Linked DNA regions of Marinobacterium aestuarii. The main gene of each other region encodes a partner of the protein of the gene in region 2 in a complex. Links are inferred from orthologs where the notes say so. Each region holds a gene or a part of one and is shown on either strand. Other genes may lie near its edges. The genes, in order: accD and accC.

Region 1 (9,104 bases), 1.0 Mb from region 2 along the record:
CGATCGGCGGCGATTTCGCCAGACGCCCGGCGATATACTGCGCCGCCTGGGGGTTGTGGGCCACATCCAGAATACATTCAGTGTCGCCAAGCATCAGCCGCTGCATGCGCCCGGTCATGGCGGCGTTGCGCAGCGCAGATTCTATGCTGCTGCGCGCAGGCGCATCGAGCAGCAGATGCAGCACCTGCAGCGCCGTGGCGGCATTGGGCAACGGCAGCCCGGGCAATGGCAGATAATGAAACTCAACGGACTCGCCCTGCAGATTGCGACCCTGCCAGTGCCAGCCTTGCGCCTGCTCCAGGTAGGTAAAACTGTCACCCACCTGATACAGCCTGGCACCGAGCTGATCCGCCGCCTGCGCTACCGTTACCGGAGGTTCGGGATCACCGCACACCGCCGGCGTATCAGCACGGAAGATACCCGCCTTCTCGCGACCAATCAGCTCGCGGGTATCCCCCAGCCAGTCAGTGTGATCCAGCGCGATACTGGTAACCACTGCCACCTGGGGATCGACGATATTCACCGCATCCAGGCGCCCGCCAAGGCCCACTTCGAGCAGCACCACCTGCGGTGCCTGCTGCGAGAAGATTTTTAATGCCGCCAGAGTGCCGTACTCGAAATAGGTCAGCGGAATCTCGCCACGCGCAATCTCAACCGCCGCAAAGGCATCACAGAGTGCCGCGTCGGACGCTTCGGCACCATTGATGCGCACACGCTCGTTATAGCGCAGGAAATGCGGCGAGCTATAGCAGCCCGTGCTGTAACCGGCCTCGCGCAGCATGCAGTCGAGAAATGTCTGGGTCGAACCCTTGCCATTGGTACCGGCAATGGTCACGACCTTGCTGCGGGAAAAATCCAGCTCAAGCCTGGCGGCAACGTCGCGCACACGATCCAGCCCCAGCTCGATGTCACTGGGATGACAGGCTTCGATATGCTCAAGCCATTCGTTCAGAGTCTCAGGAGTACCCGATAACATCAGTCTCTACCCGCTAAAAGCTAAACCGGGGTCAGCCGCACCGCCCGATCAATGATCAGCGGCCCGGCGACCCCGGATTCAAAAACGCTGAATCAGGCTTCGCTGTAATGCGTAAGCTTGCGCAACAGCCCACTGATACGCTCACGCAGTTCCTTGCGATGGATAATCATATCCACCTGACCGTGTTCGAGCAGGAACTCGCTGCGCTGGAAACCTTCTGGCAGTTTCTCTCGCACCGTTTGCTCGATAACGCGCGGACCGGCGAAACCAATCAGCGCCTTGGGCTCGGCGATATTCAGATCGCCCAGCATGGCCAGGCTAGCAGAAACACCGCCGTAGACAGGATCCGTGAGGACCGAGAAATACGGAATGCCGGCCTGGCGCATTTTTTCCAGCGCCGCGCTGGTTTTGGCCATTTGCATCAAGGACGTCAGCGCCTCCTGCATACGGGCACCACCGGAGGCCGCAAAGCAGATCAGCGGAATACCCTCTTCCATGCAGACATTGGCCGCGCGCACGAAACGCTCGCCGACCACGGCGCCCATGGAACCGCCCATAAAACGGAACTCGAACGCCACCGCCACCACCGGCATGCCATCGAGCTCACCCCGCATGGCCACCAGCGCATCCTTCTCGCCGGTTTCTTTCTGCGCTGCCGACAAGCGATCCTTGTACTTCTTGGAGTCGCGGAATTTCAGGCGATCGACCGGTTCCACTTCGGCGCCAATTTCTCGCAGGTTGTCGGCATCGAGGAACATTTCCAGACGCTTGCGAGCCCCCACACGCATGTGGTGATTGCACTTGGGGCAGACATTCAGATTCTTGTCCAGCTCCGGGCGATACAGCACCGCTTCGCATTTGGGACACTTTTTCCACAGGCCTTCCGGCACGTTGGACCGGCGGCTCTCGGCGTTGCGAGCCAGTGAAGGGACAATTTTTTCCAGCCAGTTACTCATTTTGCTCCATCCCCTGTGCGGGAAAACTGTTCAACGATCTTCAGGCATCCATGGCGGCACGCATGCCGGCAATAATACGGGATACCTGCTCGGGAATCTGCTGCGGCTGTGTCGCCAGTTCAGCAATGCGATTGACCAGCACGCTGCCGACGATCACACCATCGGCGATCTGGGACACGGCGCGGGCCGAGGCATCGTCACGGATACCGAAACCTACGCCCAGCGGCATATCGGTGTGACGACGCACCTGTTTCAGTTTTTCTTCCACCGCCGCCACATCCAGCGCCGCGGAACCGGTCACGCCCTTGAGGGACACATAGTAGATATAACCACTGCCCTTTTCACACACCGACTTGATGCGGGACTCATCGGTGGTCGGCGCCAGCAGATAAATCACGTCGATCTCGGCGGCACGCATAACCTCGATAAAGTCATCGGACTCTTCCGGCGGCAAGTCGACCGTCAGAATGCCATCAACACCGGCCGCCTTGGCGCGGGTCGCGAAACTCTCATACCCCAGCACTTCAACAGTATTGAGGTAGCCCATCAGCACGATCGGTGTCTGGCTGTCGGTTGTACGGAACTGCGCCACCATGTCGAGTACGTCCAGCAGACGGGTACCGTGGGACAGCGCGCGCTCACAGGCCAGCTGAATCACCGGGCCATCCGCCATGGGGTCGGAAAAAGGAACACCCAGCTCCAGAATATCGGCACCGGCTTCAACCATGGCGTGCAGCAGCGGCACTGTCACCGCGGGCGACGGGTCGCCTGCGGTCACATAGGGAATCAGCGCCTTGCGCCCGGCGGTCTCAAGACGGGCGAAACAGTCTTTAATACGACTCATGTCAATCTGTACTCCAGCAGTGCGCTCAGACGTCGATACCATCGAGGCTGGCCACGGTGTGAATATCCTTGTCGCCGCGTCCGGACAGGTTGACGACGATAAACTGGTCTTCGCGCATGGTGCGGGCAAGCTTGAGCGCGTAGGCCACGGCGTGACTGGACTCCAGTGCCGGCATGATGCCCTCAACCCTGGTCAGGGTACGGAAGGCCGCCAGGGCTTCATCATCGGTGGCATCAACGTATTCAGCGCGACCGGTATCTTTCAGCCAGGCATGCTCAGGTCCGACGCCGGGGTAATCAAGGCCCGCGGAAACTGAATGGGTACCCAGAATCTGACCGGCGTCATCTTCCATCAGATAGGTGCGATTGCCGTGCAGTACGCCAGGACGACCCGCCGACAGCGGCGCCGCATGCTGACCCGAGGCAATGCCGTAGCCGCCCGCTTCCACACCGTACATGCGCACATCACCATCTTCGATAAAGGGATGGAACAGACCTATGGCATTGGAGCCACCACCGACGCAGGCCACCAGCGCATCCGGCAGACGACCCACCTGATCCAGGCTCTGCTGGCGGGCTTCACGACCGATAATGCACTGAAAATCACGCACCAGCTTGGGGTAAGGATGCGGACCTGCGGCAGTACCAATGATGTAGTAAGTGGTATCGACGTTGGTGACCCAGTCGCGCATGGCTTCGTTCATGGCGTCTTTGAGCGTGCGGGTACCGGACTCCACCGGCACTACCGTCGCGCCCAGCAGCTTCATGCGATAGACGTTCAGCGCCTGGCGGCGCACGTCTTCGATACCCATGTACACCACACACTCAAGACCCAGGCGCGCCGCCACTGTGGCAGAAGCCACACCGTGCTGACCGGCACCGGTTTCGGCGATGATACGCGGCTTGCCCATTTTCTTGGCGATCAGAGCCTGGCCGATAGTGTTGTTCACCTTGTGGGCGCCGGTGTGGTTCAGGTCTTCACGCTTGAGATAAATCTGTGCGCCGCCATTTTCCCGTGACAGGCGTTCGGCATGATAGAGCGGCGACGGACGGCCCACATAGTGCGCCAGATCCTTGTCGAACTCTGCCTGAAACTCCGGGTCCTGACGCAGGGATTCGTAGGTACTTTCCAGATCCTGGAGGGCACCAATCAGCGTTTCGGAAACGAAACGACCGCCGTAGGGACCAAAATGTCCGCGGTCGTCCGGTAACTGCATCAGTGCAGCCAGTTCAGCTTTTGTCGGCACGTGCCACCTCTTCGATAAACTGTTTCAGCTTATTGTGATCTTTGATCCCCTTCGCCGCTTCAACGCCTCCACTGACGTCCACGGCAAAAGGGTTGACCTGCGCTATGGCAGATCGAATATTGTCCGGATTCAGCCCGCCCGCCAGTATGATCTGCGGCCGCACCGAGACTGGAATGCGCGCCCAGTCAAACGCCTCGCCGGTGCCTCCTGGCACGCCGGCCCTATAGGCATCCAGCAGAATACCCCGGGCGCCGGCATAGTCCTGCATGACAGCAACGATATCAAGGCCTGGCTTCATGCGCAGCGCCTTGATATAGGGCCGCCCAAAGCCTGCACAAAAATCCGCCGACTCATTGCCGTGAAACTGCAGCAGGTCTATGCCGGTCGTCGCCACAACCTGCTCCACGTATTCCGGGCTTGCATCGACAAACAATGCCGTCGTCGTCACGAAGGCGGGCAGGTCCGCAATAATGCGGGCTGCTACCTCGGGTGTCACATGGCGCGGGCTTTTGGCATAAAACACAAATCCCAGCGCATGGGCGCCGAGCCGAACCGCCGCCTGCGCATCATCCAGACGAGTAATACCGCAAATCTTGACGCGTGTAGTCACGACCGTGGCTTCCTGAAAACGCACGATAATACCAGAAGGACCGGGCTAAAGTCAGTCCGCCCCGCCCAGGAAATAGGGCCCCAGCGGCGATGGCGGCAGCTTGAAATGTTCCGGATAGCGCACATCGACGAAATAGAGCCCATGGGGCGGCGCCGTAATGCCGCCCTTGCGCCTGTCCCGCGCCTGCAACACGTCCTGCGCCCATTCGGGCTCAGCCTCGCCGGCACCCACGGTCATGAGCACACCGGCAATATTGCGCACCATGTGATGCAAGAACGCATTGGCCTGCACATCGATGACAATCAGCTCACCGGCACGGTAAACCTGCAGCACACGCACTTCCCGCACAGGACTCTTGGCCTGACAGCCAATGGCGCGATAGGAAGTGAAATCGTGTTCGCCAACCAGGTATGTTGCCGCCGCATTCATGCGCGCAAGATCAAGCCTTTTGTGGGTCCAGGTCACGCCGCGGGCCAGCAGCGCAGGTTTCACTGGAGCCGAGCGAATCAGATAGCGGTAACGTCGCTCCCGGGCGCTGAAGCGGGCATGAAAACTATCATCCATCTGGCGTGCCCACTGGATGGCGATATCATCCGGCAGATTAGTATTGGTCCCCAGCACCCAGGCGCGTTCATCACGCTTGGCCGTCGTATCGAAATGAATGATCTGGTAGCTGCCACTGACGCCGGCATCGGTACGCCCGGCGCAGACGACATTAACCGGCTCGTTGGCGACCCGGCTAAGCGCCTTCTCCACCGTTTCCTGAACACTGGGCACATTGTTGGTTTTCTGTGTCTGCCAGCCCCGGTAGGCGAAGCCGGCATATTCGACACAGAGCGCATAACGGACGGGGGCGATCGAAATCGCCCCCGTAGTAGTTTCTATTTCAGACTTCATGAACTTACGCTATAGACTCCATCAGTTTGCGAGCTTCCTGTTGCTGGACGTCACTGCCGTCGCTCAGTATTTCACTCAGTATATCCTTGGCACCGTCGCGGTCTTCCATATCGATATAGGCGCGGGCCAGGTCAAGCTTGGTTTCGACCTCGTCGGTACCCTCCAGGAAGCCCATGTCATCGAAGCCGCGATCTTCGTCATCGGCGCCGCTGTCGTCAAGCGCGATATCGTCATCCACTGAGCCCAGCAACGCTTCCAACTCGGTATCCAGATCCATCTCGTCGTCGATGGTGACATCCATCTCATCCGCGTCCGCATCACTGCCGGATTCAGACTCCAGCGCGGCCAGCATGGCATCCAGATCATCGTCAGCATTTTCAGCCAGCACTATGGCATCGGTATCATCCTGATCATCGGCATCCAGATTTTCCGCCAGCAGGGCATCTAGCTCATCCAGCGGCTCGCCTGCAACAGCCTCTTCGGCCAGCTCAGCCTGCTCTGCATCGCTCGCCTCTGGCGGATTGAACACCAGTTCATCGTCCAGTTCGAACTCAAGCGCATCCTCTGCAGGTGCAGCGGCGTCACTGTTTGGGGCAGTATCAATGGCCGCCTCGAGCTCTGCAGCTTCAACGCTTTTAGCAGCAAAACCTTCAGCGTCCTGCCCCTGTGCAGTAGCGCTGGAGAACTCGACCTCGGAAACAGACTCGGCGCCCTCTTCAGCCCTGGCTGCGTGCGCATCGCCCGACCCCGCTGTCAGATCCATCAAGTCATCATCCTGCGACAAATCCAGCGGTGCGACCTGGTTAAGGCGATAATCCAGCTCGTCACTCTCTGTTTCTGTATCGCTGTCGCTGGCGTCGACCTTGTCACCCGGACGGTAGTCAGAGACTTCCTCTTCCGCCGACTTGGGGACATTGCTGCCCGCAATCACCGAATCGAGCCCCAGGCTTTCCAGCGTGTCTTCAGGCTCATCAAAGACTTCAACCTCGCCTCCCAGCTGCCCCATGCCCGAGCGCAGATCAGCCCGTTCGGCATCGGCCTCATCGCCGTTGGCAGGCCCGAGCAAATCATCCAGACTTTCATCGAAGTCGTCATCAACCCCGGCGATCTGATCCTGAACCGGCATGTCTTCCTCGAAGTCCGTATCCAGGCTCAGGTCGAACTCGTCGTCGTCGAACAACGGCCGATCGGACGAAACTGCGGTGACTGCGGCGGCCGGTGCCGTCTGCATCTCGTCGGCAAGTTCCAGATCCAGGTCCAGATCAAAATCGTCCGTATCATCCGCTACGCTGGCATGGGAAGCCTCGAATTCCGCCTTGGCATCACGGGCGTCCTGATCCAGCTCCTCGTCAGCAATCCAGACAGCCGTTGCGCCCGCTGCTGCACCCGCTGCTGCAGCAACAGCGCCACCTGCCAGCGCGCTGTCTGGCGCATCGCCGGCCTTGGACGCCGGCGCCTCAGGTGCCTCTTCAGCAGCGTCTTCAATCACCTCATCATCTTCACGCCGCTTGCGCCCAAGGGCCAGCAGCCCCACCAGCAAGCCGCCGATGACCGCCCCCAGACCCGCCATGTAGGCCGGCGTTTGCAATATAGTTTCAACCAGACCAGAGGGGCTCTCAGGGGTCGCCTTGGCGGGCGCTGCAGGCACTGCCGCGACGGGCTGAACCTGCTGCAGCTGATCCTGCAACGCAGCCAGCTGCTGGTCCTTGAGTTCCAACAGGCGCTGCAGGGTTTCCATCTGCTGCGAAATGGCGGTGAGTTTGTCATTAAGTTCAGTATTGTCACGTTCGATCTTGTCGACCGACTCCTGGGTCACTGCGAGGCGATTCTCGAGCTCCTCATTGCGTCGCAGCAGCTCGGCTTTTTCAGGATCAGCGACGGGCGCTTCGACCACCTTGCTGGCACCTGCTTCGTCCTGCACCGGCGCGACCTGCCCCTGGTCAGGCGCACTTAAAATTTTCAGCTGCCCCGCATCGGCCACAGCCGATGTCGGCTGAGAATCAGCCGGGGCTAGCGGCTTTTTTTTTGAGCCATCTTCCTGCGGAGCGCTCGGCGCGGGTGCCGCCGATCCTGCTTTCCAGCGCTGCATCTGACGCGCCACTTCATTGGTGGCTTCCCGGGCACTGAGCGCCTGCACTTCATTCAGACTCGGCAGTTCGAGCACTACGCCGGCTTTGAGGAAATTGATATTGGAACTGGGAAATGCCTGTGGATTCTTGCGCTGCAACGCCAGCATCATCTGATTGATACTGGTGCCAGCGCCGGGCGAATGACGCTTGGCCAGCCCCCCTAGCGTATCGTTGGTTTCAACGAAGACCTCGGTCTGAGCATTCATGTTGCTGCGGATATTATTGGCCGGCGGACGGGCGCGCGAGGGTGCCGCAAACACCGGCTGCGGAGCAGGTACGCTACTCCGGCTTGCCTGTGCAGGCACAGGCGTGGCACTGCCGCCAACGGGTGCAGCCTGGAAGGCCGGCGGGTCCAGCAGCACCGTATACTCGCGTACGAGCCGGCCATTAGGCCAGTTGACCTCCACCAGCAGATTCAGAAAGGGCTCACGCACAGGACGGCTTGATGTCAGCCGAATGCTGCCGGTACCGTTCTGATTGATATTGACCGAAAATTGAACATCGGAAAGCAGCCGGGAGCGATCGATACCCGCCATCGCAAACTGATCCAGGTCCGCCATCTTTGGCACCACCTGCAATGGATCCAGATCGCGTACCTGCAGCAACTGAATTTCCGCATCGAGCGGCTCATTCAAGGCTGACTTGATTCGGATTTGGCCCAGACCCAAGGCATGTGCCTGACTGGCCCCCAGAACTCCCGCTACAGCTAGACTTAAAGCAAGTTTGCGCAACATCTGCTTGTTCCTTTTGTCCACTGTCTGATTACGCCATCAAATCAGACAGTTGCGATTCCGAATATCGAACAGAGTATTATTTATAAAGTAGGAAACGGTCAAGGAAAGCACCGGACAGAAGCGCTTTATTAGCCTGCAGGCCACTTCCTTCAGGAAAAAATAGCATTAAAAAAGGGCCGCAGCCCTTTTCAATCCGATTTTACAGTCCCGCCTGGACCAGCAACTCGGCAATCTGCACTGCGTTCAGGGCCGCCCCCTTGCGCAGGTTGTCCGATACAACCCACATATCAATGCCATTTTCGCTGGAAATATCTTCACGAATACGGCTCACGAAGACCGCATCCTTGCCCGTCGCCTCGGTCACCGGCGTAGCCCAACCACCGTCAACCGCTTCGTCAATCACCTCAACACCGGGCGCCATCTGCAGCATTTCGCGCACTTCAAGCGCACTGATCTGCTCGCGAGTTTCGATATGCACCGCTTCGCTGTGACCAAAGAACACCGGCACACGCACACAGGTCGGATTCACGCCGATGTCGTCATCTTCGAGGATCTTGCGCGTCTCATTGACCATTTTCATTTCTTCGTGCGTATAACCGTTATCGTCAAAACCGTCGATTTGCGGCAGCACGTTGAAAGCCATTTGTTTGGGGAAAACCTGCACATCGATATCCTGCCCATTGAGCAGCAGCGCCGTCTGGCGCGCCAGCTC
Region 2 (9,285 bases):
TGTCCTGTGGCTGTTGCGTGGCAAGTGTCGGCTGTTTAAGTTCTTTAATATCCACTTTGCGTGTCTGTCCATTGCCTGTGATCAGGCCGCTGTGCCGCTTTGTGCCCACTGGGCAAAAAAGTCGTCAATAGCGGCGAACTGGTCGTCTGCTGTTTCCAACTGATTGAATGCTTGTCTAAAGCAACTGCCACCCTGTTCGGCCTGCAGGTACCAGCCCACATGCTTGCGTGCGATGCGCACGCCCATGTAGTCACCGTAAAACTGGTGTAGTCCCTGCACATGCTCGAGCAGAATTCCCTTGATTTCAGCCAGGCCCGGCGCCTCCAGCCTGCGCCCAAAGCGCAGGAAGTGATCGATTTCGCGCAGTACCCAGGGGCGACCCTGGGCGGCGCGGCCGATCATCACCGCATCGGCACCGGTATAGTCCAGCACTTTGCGGGCCTGTTCCGGGGTGCGAATGTCGCCGTTGGCGAATACCGGCAGTGATACGGCCTGTTTGATGTCTCTGATGGTGTCGTATTCGACCTCGCCCTTGTAGCTGCAGGCGCGTGTTCTGCCGTGCACGGCCAGGGCGCTGATACCTGCATCTTCCGCGATCTTTGCCACATTGAGTCCGTTGCGGTTGCTGGTATTCCAGCCGGTACGGATTTTCAGGGTAACAGGTACATCAACGGCCCCGACCACGGCATGCAGGATACTGCGTACCAGGGGTTCATCCTGCAGCAGGGCGGATCCCGCCGCCTTGTTGCAGACCTTTTTGGCCGGGCAGCCCATGTTGATGTCGATGATCTGGGCACCGCGCTCCACGTTCATGCGCGCTGCCTGCGCCATCATCTCAGGGTCACCACCGGCAATTTGAACCGAACGGGGTTCGGGTTCACCGGTATGATTGAGGCGGTTGATGGACTTGCGGCTGTTCCATAGCCTTGTATCGGAGGTCACCATTTCGGACACCACCATGCCGGCACCCAGTCGTCGACAGAGCTGACGAAAGGGTCTGTCGGTAACACCTGCCATTGGTGCCAGAATTACCTGACTGTCAATGGTATAGGGGCCGATTCGGAACATGGAGGACCTTTTTTCAGAGAAAAAAACACCGCAAAACCCAAATGGGCTTCGAACCTGGTTCACTCAAGGAAGGTGGGCAATGATACCGCTTCAGGCGAACGCGTCCAACCCGTATCTGATGAAAAAATGAACAAAAACGCGCTTGCGCTAAAGCTGGGCTGGTGCTAGCTGAACCTCATAGCTGACGGCGCGCCGGCCCGGATCCAGTATCGCCAGATTGACCTGGAATGGCTGCGAATTCGGCATCTTCAGCGGGTCCAGTATATCGTCCAGATAGTCCTGCGGTTGTAGCACGCGACGGGCGACGGTACGACCGCGAATGTCGGAAAAGCTCAGCTCGATGGCGGGGAAGGGCTGGCGGAAACTCGCGGTGTTTTCCAGCAGCAGGTCGATGCTGAGGGCATCCTCATAGCGGGGGTGAGCCCGCACGACCAGCTGACGGTTGTGAATCAGCTCCACCGCCTGGTAGGGCGGTATGGCACACTCAAGCTGATGACACAAAATGTCATAGGCGTCTGCCAGCAGCGGTTCGCGGGACCACTCGATACGATTGAACCAGGCCAGCTGTGAGGTCAGCAGTACAGCGGCTGCAAGGCAGCCAAGGCTCCAGCCGAGCACGGCGCCGGGGGTTGTGGGCGTTACCGGGTGCCTAAGCTCCAGTGGTTCGGCGTGCAGATCCTGCAGTGCGGCCAGCCCCTGTGGCTGGGGCGTCGAGTGTGGTTGCGGTGCGACCTGTGGCACCGGCTGAAATTCAGTCTGCACGGGCGCTGCGGGGGGCCTGGGCTGTGCATGTGCAGGCGGGCTGTCGGCTTCGGTCGCCGTAATGATGGCAGGCTCAGGCTGTGTGCTAGAGGGAGCAGGCTGTTCCTGTTCCTGTTCCTGTTCCTGTGAACTGTGAGCAGGCATAGGGGGGGCAGAAGCCAATTCCACGACAGGCTCAGGCTCAAGTTCAGCAAGAGCGACCTTCTCGGCCGGCCCGCCCTGGTCACAGGCGGGTTCGCCAGCTGCAATGGGGGCAGACGCGGGTTCGGTGATACTGTGCGGGCCGTATTCGCCGGTGGCTGGGGGCTTGTGCGTGCCTGGCTGCGTGATGGGTGTCTGTTCAGGCAGCTCTTCAGATGGAGCATCCTGTGCCGGTGTGCGCAGAAAGCTGGCGATCGGAATGGGTGTCGAGGGCTTCTGGGGGGCAGTCCTGCGCCAGTTGCGCTGCGGTCGATCCTGTGGAGCTTCGGCGGGGCTGCTGACTTCCAATGGTGCATCGGGGTCAAAGACGGCCGGGTCGTCCACCGGATTCACCGGCTCTGCTGGACGCTGTGCTTGTGCCGCCGAGCTGACCTTGGGAGCTTGCGCATAGCGCACATGCAGCGAGTATTCCTGCGGCGCGGGTCCTTCTTCGGCATTACCACCGCTGCTGGTGTCAGGCTGTGAGTGTTGTGTCCCGGTGTAGGGTTGGTGTGCCCGGGCATCGAATACCCGCAGGCAGGCACCGCATCGAACCTTGCCATCGGCCAGCCTGAGCTGGCCATCGCTGACATTGAAGCGTGTTTCACACTCCGGACATTCGGTGACGATGCCGCCGTTCATGGGTTATAACCTCGTGCCGGAGATCCTGATCCAGCCTTCGCGTTCAGCAACCGGATCCAGTTTGAACCACTGACCGTAGGCGGCGCCAATATCGCCGGCCTGACGTTCCAGCAGACCTGAAAGCGCGATGCGTCCGCCGCTGCGCACACGTGCGGCCAGTGTCGGTGCCAGTTCGACCAGCGGGCCTGCGAGGATGTTGGCGACCAGCAGGTCGGCTTCGAGTTCCGGTGCCGCAGGTGGCAGACAGGTGTGCAGGCGCGCGGGGTCGAGCTTGTTGCGCTCCAGATTGCTGTTGGTTGCCTGCAGCGCCTGGACGTCTATATCGACCGCCAGCACATGGCGTGCACCCAGCAGCAGGGAGGCAATGCCCAGAATGCCGGAGCCGCAGCCGTAGTCGATAACCTGTTTGCCTTCCAGCGGCTCGCCGTCCAGCCATTCCAGGCAGAGTGCCGTGGTGGGGTGGGTGCCGGTTCCGAAGGCGAGGCCCGGGTCCAGCATCATGTTGACGGCATCGGGATCAGGCGCTTCGCGCCAGCTCGGGCACACCCACAGGCGCTGCCCAAAACGCATGGGGTGATAGTTGACCATCCACTCCCGCTCCCAGTCCTTGTCTTCAAGGATTTCAGCCTTGAGCTCTGGCATGGGGGTGCCGGCGAAGAGCTGCTCATGTGCCTGGTGCACGAAGCGGGTGGTCTCTTCCAGGTCATGTTCGGTAGCGAACAGGCCTGTGATGGTGGTGTTCGACCACAGTGGCGTAGTGCCCAGGTCCGGTTCGAAAATGGGCTCGTCGGCCGAGTCCTGGTAGGTGACGGCGGCGCAACCGGCGGCCAGCAGAATGTCCTCATACTGCTCGGCGGCGTCCGGTTCGATGGAGAGCTTGATTTGTAGCCAGGGCATGGCGGATCCGTATTCGTAAGTGTTATAGCTGAGTATGGCTGATTCATGCGACACAGGAAACCTTGCGGCTTTCCCGTGCTACGCATTGCACCGCAAAGATGTTGCGCTCTATACGCAAAAGCCCGCGAGTGCGGGCTTTTCGGGCCTGCCGGGATTCGCGCAGGAATTCCGGCAGGCTGTGGTCCTGGGACTTTACAGACCCAGTTTCTTCTCCAGGTAGTGAATATTCACACCACCCTGGGCGAAGTTGGTGTCGCGCACGATCTCCTGATGCAGCGGGATGTTGGTGCGAATGCCTTCTACCAGCATTTCGTCCAGTGCATTGCGCATGCGGGTCAGGGCGATTTCACGGCTGTCACCGAAGGTGATCAGCTTGGCGACCAGTGAGTCGTAGTGCGGCGGCACTGTGTAGCCGTTGTACAGATGCGAATCGACCCTGATGCCAAAACCGCCCGGCGTGTGAAAGTGCTTCACGGTGCCGGGGCTTGGCAGGAAGGTTTTGGGGTCTTCGGCGTTGATGCGGCATTCAAAGGAATGTCCGCGTACGACTATATCTTCCTGCTTGTAGAACAGCGGCAGGCCGGAGGCGATACGCAGCTGTTCCTTGACGATATCGACGCCGGTGATCATTTCGGTGACCGGATGCTCAACCTGAACGCGGGTGTTCATTTCGATAAAGTAGAAGTGACCGTTTTCATACAGGAACTCGAAGGTGCCGGCGCCGCGGTAGCCGATGGTGATGCAGGCATCCACGCAGGACTTCAGCACGCGCTGGCGCGCCTCTTCGTCGATATGGGGCGCGGGCGCTTCCTCAACCACCTTCTGGTGACGGCGCTGCATGGAGCAGTCGCGGTCATACAGGTGAATCGCATTGCCCTGGCCATCGGCCAGAACCTGGACTTCCACGTGGCGCGGGTTCTCGAGGAACTTCTCCATGTAGACCGTATCGTCGCCAAAGGCGGCGGCAGCTTCGGACTGGGTAACATGGATGGAATTCAGCAGTGCCGCTTCCGTGTGGACAACGCGCATGCCGCGACCACCACCACCGGAGGCGGCCTTGATGATCACCGGGTAGCCGATACGGCGGGCGATGGCGTGAACTTCATCGGCGTCTTCGGGCAGCGGGCCATCGGAGCCCGGCACTGTCGGTACCTTGGCCTTTTTCATGGCCCTGATGGCTGAAACCTTGTCGCCCATCAGGCGGATGGTTTCGGAACTTGGGCCAATGAACTTGAAGCCTGACCGTTCAACCTGTTCGGCGAAGTTGGCATTTTCCGCCAGGAAGCCGTAGCCGGGGTGAATACCGCTGGCATCGGTCACTTCGGCGGCGCTGATGATCGCCGGAATGTTCAGGTAGCTGTTTTTGGACGGAGCCGGGCCAATGCAGACGGCCTCGTCTGCCAGGCGCACATGCATCAGGTCACGGTCAGCAACGGAGTGCACCGCGACGGTTTTGATACCCAGCTCTTTGCAGGCTCGCAGAATTCGCAGCGCAATTTCGCCTCGGTTGGCGATGACGACTTTTTCAAGCATCGGGTAAATTCCTTGATCTGGCGAAGAGGCGCTTAGACGATGGTGACGAGAGGCTGGTCGTATTCGACCGGCTGGCCCTCTTCAACCAGAATGGCTTCGATCACGCCGGACTTGTCGGCTTCAATCTGGTTCATCATCTTCATGGCTTCAACGATGCAGATCACATCACCGGCCTTGACGGTCTTGCCCACTTCAACAAAGGGTGGCGAGCTTGGTGACGGCGAACGGTAGAAGGTGCCGACCATCGGCGAGAGCACAACGTGGCCGTTAAATTCTGCCGCGGCAGGCTCAGCGACAGCAACGGGTGCTGCGGCAGCAGCAGCAGCAGGCGCAGGCGCCATGGCCATCTGCGGGTAGCCGGCCGGCATCATCATCTGGGCAGGGACGGACTGAGCCATGCGGCTGATGCGCACGGACTCTTCACCTTCCTTGATTTCGATTTCGTTGATGTTGGACTCTTCCAGCAGTTCGATCAGTTTTTTGACTTTGCGGATATCCATTATGATCTCTTTTTAAATTCTTGAAGTGGCGGAAGTGGGTTCAGGAGCCTGTCCGGCGACGATCAGACCCCGCGTGAGTTATGCCAGACCGTCTACGACAGCCTGCAATGCAAAGTTGTACCCCTGGCTGCCGAAGCCGCAGATCACGCCCCTGGCGACATCCGAAAAATACGAATGGTGCCGGAATGCCTCGCGTGCGTGCACATTGGACAGGTGGACTTCGTAAAACGGAATATCCACCCCCAGCAGGGCATCGCGCAGTGCGACACTGGTATGGGTGAATGCCGCCGGGTTGATAATGATAAAGGCGACGCCTTCATCCCGGGCAGCATGGATGCGGTCGATCAGCTGATATTCGGCATTGCTTTGCAGATGGCTCAGCTGGTGGCCGGCGGCCTGTGCCTGCATTTCCAGCGAACGGTTGATGTCCGCCAGCGTGGTAGCACCGTAAATTCCGGGTTCCCGGGTGCCGAGCAGGTTCAGGTTGGGGCCGTGCAGCACCAGTATTTTTGCCATCAATAAAGCCTCAAAAATCAACAGACTTGCGACATACAGGAGGTTAGATCGCATAGTTTGCATGAATCCGGAGGCAGTGTCTATCGCAAGCCATAATTTGCGGCGTTAGCGGCTATTTCAACGAAGTTAACCTAGATTTCCCGGTCTGTTGTCCATCATTGGTGATGTTTTTTTGTCCATTGAGCGCTTTTTGCGCCAGAACCCAGCCGGGGTGCCGGGGGCCGGGCGTTGACGCTGTTGGGCAAATCAGTGATAGTGCGGTGCAGCATTCAGAGCACATCCAGGTTATTAAGGGAACGGCATTGGAAAAACTGCAGCGTTGGTGGCTGGGCATATGGGATCGGATAGCGGCGGGCCCTGGGTCTTCGGCCTGGCTCAAGGGGATAGGCGTATTGCTGGGGCTTTATTTACTGAGCGCACTGGTGGTGGGCCTGTACTGGAGCTGGGAACCGGCGCGTTTTGATGTTGAGGCCAAGGCCGTGCCCCATGAGGGTGCCGCGCCTGCGGTGGGTTCGCACACCAGTGGTGCACTGATCGAAATTGTCGAAACCCTGCTGAACAAGCCGGGCGGCTACCTGAGTAACGACAGACTGCCGCCGGGTATCTGGCTCGATAACGTGCCCAACTGGGAGTTCGGTGTGCTGGTACAGGCGCGGGATCTGAGCCGTGCCCTGCGCAAGGATTTCAGTCGCTCGCAGTCGCAGTCAACGGAAGATGGGGACCTGGCGAAGGCCGAACCGCTGCTGCACTTCAACAACAAGAGCTGGCTGCTGCCCTCCACCGAGGGTGAATACCGCAAGGCGGTCAAGCACATGCGCCAGTATCAGCTGCGCCTGGCTGACCCGGCCCAGACCCAGTCACAGTTTTATGCCCGTGCCGACAACCTGAACAACTGGCTGGGGGATGTTTCCACTCGCCTGGGGAGTCTGTCGCAGCGCCTCAGTGCCAGCGTCGGTCAACGCCGTCTGAATACGGATCTGGCCGGTGAAATCGATGCGCGCCAGTCGACCCAGGGCATGGCCGAACAGGATATACAGACGTCCTGGCTGGAACTGGATGATGTCTTCTATGAGGCTCGCGGTACAGCCTGGGCGCTGATTCATATTTTGCAGGCGGTGGATGCTGATTTTGCCGTCGCGCTGGAGAAGAAGAATGCCCGTGTGAGTCTGGAGCAGATCGTGCGCGAGCTCGAATCCACCCAGGAAACCATCTGGAGTCCGATGGTGCTGAACGGCAGCGAGTTCGGTCTGGTCGCCAACCACTCTCTGGTGATGGCGTCTTATATTTCCCGCGCTAATGCGGCCATCATCGACCTGCGCAAACTGCTGTCGCAGGGATGATGTCGATTTCGGAGAACAGGATTCGATGAAACGAGTTGTCTTTAACCAGAAGGGCGGTGTGGGCAAATCCAGCATCACCACCAACCTGGCCGCCATCAGCGCGACCCGGGGTCTGAAAACGCTGGTGATCGACCTGGATCCACAGTGCAACTCGACCCACTATCTGCTGGGCGAGAACGCGGCCCACACCCAGACGGATATCCGGGACTTTTTCGAGCAGATGCTGAGCTTTCAGCTGAAGACGGCCGGGCCCGATGAGTTTGTGCACGAAACGCCCTATGAAAACCTGTTTCTGATTCCGTCCAACCCGGATGTTACCGATCTGCAGGCCAAGCTCGAGTCCAAGCACAAGATCTACAAGCTGCGCGATGCCCTGAGTCAGCTGGACGACTACGATGCCATTTACATCGATACGCCGCCGGCGTTCAACTTCTTCACCCTGTCTGCACTGGTGGCGGCGGATCGCTGCCTGATCCCGTTTGACTGTGACGAATTTGCCCGCCAGGCGCTGTACAGCCTGATGGATAATGTGCGCGAAACCCAGCAGGACCACAACGCTCAGCTGCGGGTCGAGGGCATAGTGGTGAACCAGTATCAGCCGCGGGCAACCCTGCCGCAAAAGATGGTGGCGGATCTGATGGCGGAAAATCTGCCAATGCTCAGCAGCAAGATATCATCCTCGGTGAAGATGCGTGAGTCCCATAATGAGTCGCGCCCGCTGATTCATATGGCACCCAGTCACAAGCTGACGCAGGAGTTTGTCGCCCTGTTCGACGAGCTGCACCCCTGATACTCAGACGGTTGTCGTAAAAAAGCCGGCGAGGGCAGTGTTGCCCATCGTCGGCTTTTTTGTGTTCAGGCTCCCAAGCCCGGGCGGAAACTTCCTTGCCCCTTGATTACATGCCCTTGACGGCGAAGATGCCCGGCGCATTGCGCCAGTAACCGTGATAATCCATGCCAAAGCCAAACAGGTAGCGGTCTTCGGCGTTGAGGCCGACGAAGTCTGCCTTCATGCCCGGGCGCGCCTTGCGGTCATGCATCTTGTCGACCAGTACCGCGGTATAGACCTCGGCGGCGCCTTCACGCTCAAAGTGGTCGATGATTTCCGCCAGGGTGTGACCTTCATCCAGAATGTCGTCGATGATCAGCACCGGGCGGTCCTTGAACTCCACCATGGGCGGGACCTTCCATTCCAGCCCGAAGCCGCGGGTGCTGTTGCGATAACGGGTCGCGTGCAGATAGCTGGCTTCGAGCGGGAATTCGAGCCGTGTCAGCAATTTGCCGCCAATCACCAGGCCGCCGTTCATGATGCTGAAGAGAACGGGGTTGCGATCGTGCAGGGTCAGGCTGATGGCGTCGGCCATGGCGTCGATGGCGGCTTCCACCTCGCAGGCGCTGTGCAGCAGGTCCGCTTGGGCGTAAACCTCGCGGATATGGTCCAGGTCGGTATTGGGCATGGGATCAGGCGTCAGAATAGATAAAAGTGTTCAGGCGCCGGGCGATGGGCCCGGTGCGGCTCATCGGGCTCACAATACTGACTGACCGGTCAGATGGCAAGCCGACCGGCGGATGACAAATTCCCGCCTTTTGGCTAGGATGCACCCACATTTTCTGACCGGCACGACAATTGCTGTATAAATCGGGGCTGGGACGGTATTCGCAGGATGCCGCCTTTGTGTTCGATGCCGGTGGCAGCCCTGGTGCTGGCACGGGTTTCAGGTCGCTGGTTTAACATGGGGTCCGGCTTGCTGAGCGGATTCTAACTGTCGTCAAAGAGGTTTGTGCATGAGCGTTCACGAAATCCGCCACCCACTGGTCCGCCACAAGCTGGGTCTGATGCGGGCCGC

What was found.
Region 1: the proteins of accC (region 2) and accD are in contact, whole or in part, in a solved structure (PDB 8UXZ), measured with the Escherichia coli proteins. The link is inferred for Marinobacterium aestuarii from one-to-one orthologs.

The regions. Positions count from the first base shown.
Region 1 is NZ_CP015839.1:2,926,605-2,935,708, forward strand. What follows is about bases 1-2,813. They hold accD (acetyl-CoA carboxylase, carboxyltransferase subunit beta), read right to left. Parts: upstream 1,933-2,813; coding sequence 1,069-1,932; downstream 1-1,068. Other genes in these bases: folC (bifunctional tetrahydrofolate synthase/dihydrofolate synthase), read right to left, coding at 1-976; trpA (tryptophan synthase subunit alpha), read right to left, coding at 1,973-2,776; trpB (tryptophan synthase subunit beta), read right to left, coding at 2,802-2,813. In the rest of the region: more of trpB, read right to left, coding at 2,814-3,992; A8C75_RS12830 (phosphoribosylanthranilate isomerase), read right to left, coding at 4,006-4,632; tRNA pseudouridine(38-40) synthase TruA, read right to left, coding at 4,684-5,529; A8C75_RS12840 (FimV/HubP family polar landmark protein), read right to left, coding at 5,534-8,392; A8C75_RS12845 (aspartate-semialdehyde dehydrogenase), read right to left, coding at 8,592-9,104.
Region 2 is NZ_CP015839.1:3,941,260-3,950,544, reverse strand. The notes cover bases 2,913-5,906. They hold accC (acetyl-CoA carboxylase biotin carboxylase subunit), read right to left. Parts: upstream 5,083-5,906; coding sequence 3,742-5,082; downstream 2,913-3,741. Other genes in these bases: aroQ (type II 3-dehydroquinate dehydratase), read right to left, coding at 5,661-5,906; accB (acetyl-CoA carboxylase biotin carboxyl carrier protein), read right to left, coding at 5,115-5,582; prmA (50S ribosomal protein L11 methyltransferase), read right to left, coding at 2,913-3,549. Outside these bases: DNA-binding transcriptional regulator Fis, read right to left, coding at 1-49; tRNA dihydrouridine synthase DusB, read right to left, coding at 82-1,068; A8C75_RS17180 (DUF3426 domain-containing protein), read right to left, coding at 1,216-2,652; more of prmA, read right to left, coding at 2,656-2,912; more of aroQ, read right to left, coding at 5,907-6,098; A8C75_RS17155 (DUF2333 family protein), read left to right, coding at 6,401-7,438; A8C75_RS17150 (ParA family protein), read left to right, coding at 7,464-8,228; A8C75_RS17145 (hypoxanthine-guanine phosphoribosyltransferase), read right to left, coding at 8,335-8,895; upp (uracil phosphoribosyltransferase), read left to right, coding at 9,224-9,285. UniProt on the Escherichia coli protein: This protein is a component of the acetyl coenzyme A carboxylase complex; first, biotin carboxylase catalyzes the carboxylation of the carrier protein and then the transcarboxylase transfers the carboxyl group to form malonyl-CoA.